2 regions of the Metabacillus sediminilitoris genome follow, and region 1 is predicted to be linked to the other one. Evidence: riboswitches for the same ligand, from Rfam matches in the RefSeq annotation. Region 1 holds a riboswitch; the other holds the start of a gene.
The links. A riboswitch is a leader RNA that binds a small molecule or an ion and turns the genes downstream of it on or off. The one in region 1 is predicted to bind cobalamin.
Positions count from the first base shown of each region.

Region 2: another riboswitch for cobalamin. It lies ahead of GMB29_RS03995 (ribonucleoside-diphosphate reductase subunit alpha); the one in region 1 lies ahead of GMB29_RS10820 (ABC transporter substrate-binding protein).

Region 1 is NZ_CP046266.1:2,281,505-2,284,723, reverse strand. It holds gene GMB29_RS10820 (ABC transporter substrate-binding protein) at 1-1,342, opposite strand, end outside; cobalamin riboswitch at 1,533-1,742, opposite strand; SAM riboswitch class I at 2,139-2,246, opposite strand; gene GMB29_RS10815 (RNA chaperone Hfq) at 2,392-2,520, opposite strand; gene GMB29_RS10810 (amidohydrolase) at 2,891-3,219, shown strand, end outside.
Region 2 is NZ_CP046266.1:766,664-769,882, forward strand. It holds gene GMB29_RS03995 (ribonucleoside-diphosphate reductase subunit alpha) at 1-1,764, opposite strand, end outside; cobalamin riboswitch at 1,894-2,069, opposite strand; gene GMB29_RS04000 (hypothetical protein) at 2,234-2,815, opposite strand; gene nhaC (Na+/H+ antiporter NhaC) at 3,008-3,219, opposite strand, start outside.

The DNA of each region.
Region 1 (3,219 bases):
GATCAAGGGAAGGTGAAACATAGTGACTAACGTTTGATTCACTATCAGATTGATAGAAAATATTTAAAAAATATTGGGGATCACCGGTATGTGCCGTTAACATGCTATACATAGATAAATCCCAATCATCATTTGCTAGCACCTCATCGATATTCTCCACCTGACGAATGTTGACTTTGATCCCTTCATTTAATAATTCACTTTGAATCGTTTCCGCCATGACGGTTAATTCTGGTCGTTGTGGAAAGGTTAACAGCGTCACTTCAAATGGTTTCCCTTGCTTTTCCCACATTGCATCTGCGTTTTTCTTCCACCCTCTCTGTTTCATTAATTGTTCAATCGACTCTGTTGCTTTTTCCTTCTCCACTTTACCGAATGGCAATATTTCTGGGAATGGGCTCTTTGCTTCCGTACCTTGATCCATCATAATCGATTTGACAATATCTGCACGTGGAATGGACATATCAATGACTTTTCGAAGAGCCACATCCTTAAATAGAGGGGAACTCATATTAAAAAGCAACATATGGGTCCGAAGTGATGGGGCCGTGAATACATCAAATTTCTCGTCCTTCTCCAACAAAGTTATATTATCAATAGGAATATCAGTTGCAGCGTCAACATCCCCGGATTGCAGTGCCATTAATCGTGTATTTCCATCTGGTATAAATTTGATTGTTACTTCTGACAGTAACGCTTCTTTCCCCCAATAATCTTCATATCTCTCTACAACAAGGGATTCATCTTTGTTAAACTGTTTAAATTTAAACGATCCGGTAAACGCAGGATCGTTATTTTTATCTTTGATGGTCGTTACATCAGCAATGATGGTAGACGGATCGGCTAAATGTGCGATCAAAGCCGCATTCGGTTGTTTCGTTACAATTTTTAATTCGTTTTCTGAAAGTACTTCCATTGATTCTACTTGTAATAAATCCTTCGCTTTTTGATCCTTCTTTAAAGACCTAAGCAATGATTCTTTCACACTGGCTGCGTCCATTGCTTTCCCGTTATGGAAACTTACATTGTCCTCCAACTTGAATACCCATGTCGTTTCATTTTCTTGCTTCCATTCTTTCGCCAGCCAGGGAGTGGGCTTCAATTCTTCATTTAACTTCACCAATGTTTCCCCCATACCTGAACGCATAATTTCCCAACTATCACTGCCATGTGGGTCAAGGCTTTGCGGACTCCATGGAAAAGCCAGAGTTACTTTCTTGTCAGATGCTGTAACTACAGCTCCTTCCTTTTCCACTCCCGCGCATCCAGCTAGAGAGAGAATGAGACTACAGAAAACCATCCAAAAAACTAAGGCGTATTTTTGATGACTGTTTTTTACCATATCGAAAACCTCCATTGTTATGTAAAAAAATAAAAAAAGCATTTCTGACCGGCTCATGAGGTCAGAAATGCTTCTTTTGATAAATAAAGGGAATCACTGAACATTTCAATATCATCGATTAGATATAGAGATGGATTCAGACAATTGGTTATCAGCATCCTAACCACCTCCCTAAAATCCCGTAGGTCTAACAGCGATGTTAAAATAGGCAGGTCTCCTGACTAAGGGCATAACGTTCAGACCTTCCCAGGTACAACCCAGTGGTTTTTCTGAAACTAATCAGCATTTCATACTGATACCCATTACAGTGGCGGGTCCGTGCCGGAGTTTAACCGACTTCCCTTTTAAGCTGATAAAGCTTTTTAATGCTTTAACTCGCACCTATTTCCAAGATATATAATATTTTTAAAGTTAATCTAAAAATAGAAAATTTAAGTAACCTTTACGACTTTTACTGTAATAAACCTAAAAAATTTCAACTGAAATCAACTCTAATGTTAGTTTTAATACATCTTGTTGTCAACAGACGATTTGTAAATATGAAGAGTCTGTGTCCTCTTAGGCAAACTAGAGACAATCAAAATATAAAACGAGATCTGGTAAAAGATCTCGTTTTTAGCTTAACATAATATCTTACTTACCTATGTTATTATCCCTTTTTCACGAACAACTTTTCTCTCGTTTGTTCTGCCGCTTCAACCATCACCGTATTTTGTATGAAATTTTTATATAAAAAGTATTGAAGCTTGACAATCTTTTAGCTTTTAGCTTATACCTTACCAAAAACAAAAGACCTCTCTTATTTGTCAAACAATATGCTTTGCAGGAATTAGCACCTTTTCAACAAAGTTGTTGAATGGTTGCCGGGCTTCATAAGGCCAGTCCTCCAGCTCTCTAATGAAAGGGGTTCACTTCTTGTGTTTTTTATCTTTTATTCTTAGGAAAATCACAAGCAGTTGCTAGCATATTTATCTTGGTGCTTTTTCCTTAAGCAATTTAATATCGCTTATACAACAATATTAAAGTATTAAAATAAGACAGAGTCTGCCCTATCTAACAATTGTAAATATAGAATGTTTATAAAGAGTCTGCTGTTTTCCATTAGATTTAACCATAATGGAGTATTTATCGTGTCCCTCAATTGTTCCAAGAATACGGACTCCTTTTAAGATACACACCTTATAATACCTTGATAATACAGGGCTTAAAAAACAGTTTCGATACTTTTAAGTAATGATCCCCTATTACCAAATACTAATTAAGTATTCAGCCTACTACAAAAAAACTTAATTTAACTTAAAAAAATGCAAGTTTTATTGCAATTTACCTTAATACTCCTTATAATTGTTTACAAGGAGTGATTATGTTAAAGGATGGGCTATAAGTTTGATTTTCAATCTAAAATGCTTAATAAGATCCAAACTACTACCAGATTTTTCTTGTATGTAAATTCATTTAAAACAAGAGAAAAATTTTTCGACCAATAGTTTCTATCATTTTTATCATGATCATTCTATCATACAAGTTTATAAGAGGAGGATTTTCCAGATGAATCAAGAAAACATAGGTTTGTCTCGCAGAAAATTTTTAGGAAATGCTTGTAAAATTGGAAGCGCTTCCGCTATTTTAGGTGTAACTGGTACGATGGGTTTAATCGCTCCAGAAACAGCTAGTGCAGGAGAAAAAAGTAATAAACATCACAGCAAGAAACCCTCAAAAAACAGCTCCTATATGTTATTGAATGTTCGACTGGAAAGTGGATATAAGTTTGAAAATGGTGAGGTAGTTGCAACCGAAAGTGTATTACGTAATATTCAAATTGATAAAGGTAAAATTACTAAAATACTAGATACAAAGGCAGATTATAAAAGAAATAT
Region 2 (3,219 bases), 1.5 Mb from region 1:
TTTTTCTTTCGAAAGCTCCATACTTGCTTGAATGGTGAGAAAGGCAATTTTTTCATATAGTTTATCTGCAAATTGAACGGCCTCTTCATGCTCCCATTTAATTTGTTTGAGAGCTAATAAATGATTCCAGCCAAATGTGCCAAGACCGATTGCGCGGTATTTCTCATTTGTTAATTTTGCTTGAAGCACAGGAATTGTATTTAAATCAATAACATTGTCTAGCATTCTTACTTGAATCGGAATGAGTTTTTCTAATACATCATCCATTACTGCTTTTGCAAGGTTAATAGAAGAGAGGTTACAGACAACAAAATCACCTGGTGTTTTTACTGTAATAATTTTTCCATCCTCTGTGTATTGCTCTTCAACAGTAGTCGGGCTCTGATTTTGCGTAATTTCCGTGCAGAGATTACTGCAGTAAATCATGCCTTGATGTGAGTTTGCATTTTGTCTATTTACTTCATCACGATAAAACATATATGGTGTACCAGCTTCCAATTGGCTAATCATGATACGTTTCATCATTTCAATTGCTGGAACTTTTTCTTTTGTTAGTGATTCATTGTTAACGCACTCCCAGTACTTTTCACGGAAGCTGCCATTTCCTTTTTCTTCATCGTAGAAGTCCTCGATGCTATATCCCATCACTTTGCGGACTTCATGTGGATCAAAGAGATACCAATCGCCACGAGCTTCAACCTGCTCCATAAAAACATCTGGTATGCAAACACCTGTAAATAAGTCATGTGTACGCATCCGTTCGTCACCATTGTTTAGCTTGGCATCTAGGAAAGAGAAGATATCTTTGTGCCAAACATCTAAGTATACGGCAATCGCACCTTTACGCTGGCCTAGTTGATCAACGCTGACTGCTGTGTTGTTGAGTTGTTTCATCCATGGAATGACGCCAGATGAAACACCTTTAAAACCTTTAATATCACTGCCGCGGCTGCGAATTTTTCCAAGGTACGCGCCTATCCCGCCGCCCGATTTAGATAAATTAGCAATATCCGTATTACTATCAAAAATTCCTTGTAAACTATCATCAATCGTATCAATGAAACAGCTGGATAATTGTCCAATAGGCTTGCCAGCATTTGATAGTGTCGGGGTTGCTACTGTCATATAAAGATTACTCATTGCCCAGTAAGCTTGTTTGATAAGCTCTAGTCGATGTTCTTTCGTCTCGCCAGCCATCAATGTCATCGCAATGATTAAAAACCGTTCTTGTGGAAGCTCATAGATTTTCTTTGAAAAATCGCGTGTTAAATAGCGATCTGCTAATGTGCGAAGACCAATATATGTAAACAGTCGGTCATTTTCCGGTTGAATAAAGGTGCCTATCTGATCAATTTCCTCTCTTGAATACTGCTCTAGAAGTTTTGAATGGTAAAGACCCTTTGAAACAAGCGTTTTAATAAGATGTGTGAAGCTTCCATATTTATGCTCTTTGTCATAACCTCGATTTTTAGCCGCTTCTTTATAAAGCTTTGATAAGTAAATTTGAGCGCAAAAGTAAGTCCATTCAGGCTCATGTTCATTAATATTTGCTAAACCTTCTAATATCAGTAAATTTGTGAGTTGTTCAGACGTATACGAATCCCTTTGGAGAATAGTGTTTTCGATTCGAATTAAATAATCGTCTATTTGAAGTGAAGGGAAAAGCTGATGTATGTTTTTAATAAATGATGTAAGTTTGTTCGTGTCAAATGCTTCTTGTTCTTGATTATCATCAATGATTATAGGTGTAGCAGTTGTACTCATAATAATTCCTCCAACTATTCGTTTTGATTCTCGGGAAAAGGAGATAAAACGACAGATAAGAAGAATAGGAGAGTAATAACCCATGGTGACTTTCTATCGTTCCATCTTCTCAGTCCCCGAAGAAATTGAAACTTTGGCAAGTTTAAGGCAGGTCTCCTGACTTATGGTCATCCTACTATGAGTCCTTCCCATACTTGATGTACAGTGGTTTTCTCAGTTCGTCACACTTACAGTTGCGGGGACAGTTCTGGAATTACACCAGATTCCCTTTTAGCCAAATTGGCACCTCTTACTCGCTAAATACAATATATAGTTTTAAAAAGTATGAATTTATCAATATGTAGTAACTATATTCTATATACATGATATAGCAGACTTGCAAATTAAGCAACCAATACTTTTTAATTGTCGAAAAATATCGATAGGCATATGAAAAGAAGCCCCCTGTCTCTAGGAGACTTCTAACAAATTAGATATGATCAACTATATCAGGTAGTTCTAGAATTGGTTTAATCGTAAGATTTTCTTCGAAAGGTAGAAAATCAATATGTCTAATTTTAGTAGCAACATCATACTCGCCAATTAAGGTATCCAGAAGGATAAATACAGCTCCATCCAAATCTTGGTTATCTGTGTAGCCCTTTATGTACAGAACGATATCAATTTGATCACCACTGTAAGCTTCATATGAAAAAAATATATCAGCTGGATCTAATTCAACCTCATTATATTGAATCGTGAATTCCTTCCCTCTTTGACGAAAAGCAGTAATGATAAAATGGTCTAGCTTAGGAGCTGCTTCCACAAGGTTAATTACATCTGGGAAGGTTGAATAAATACCATCAGCACTTATGATAAATTCACGTTTTCCATCTATTAATTCAACACTAAATTCAAATGTTAAATCTCGATTAATCTTTGCTAGCTGTTTACTAAGACTCTTAAATAAGGGTTCAACATTATTTTCATCTAGATGAAAAAATTCGTCCGAGTGTTTGATGAACCATGTCCAAAAATTATGATATTTGTTACCGAATAATCTAGTAAGCATGCAAATCACCTTTTATCCTAATTATACATGAAAAGGATGGAAGTGGCTGATTTTTCTAGTATTGATTATTCATAGGTTTTACTAAGGTGAGGAACGCAAATGAGAAATCATTAAAATAGAATGTAAAAAAGCAGTTCTAAAACCAAGTGATGATTTAGACTGCTTTTTCTTTCATATTAAATGGCCTTTTTATTATGCTTGAGTTTTTTTATTACTTAAAAAACCAAACAAAATCGAAAAAAGTGGTGATAAATATAAAAAGAATACGAATGGTAAGTATGAGAGAACAGGAACTCCGAGTGTTTGGGCAAAAAAGGCACCGCTGACACCCCAAGGTATTAATGGATTAATTAAAGTACCCGCATCTTCAAGCGTTCGTGACATATATTTTCGATCAATGTTCA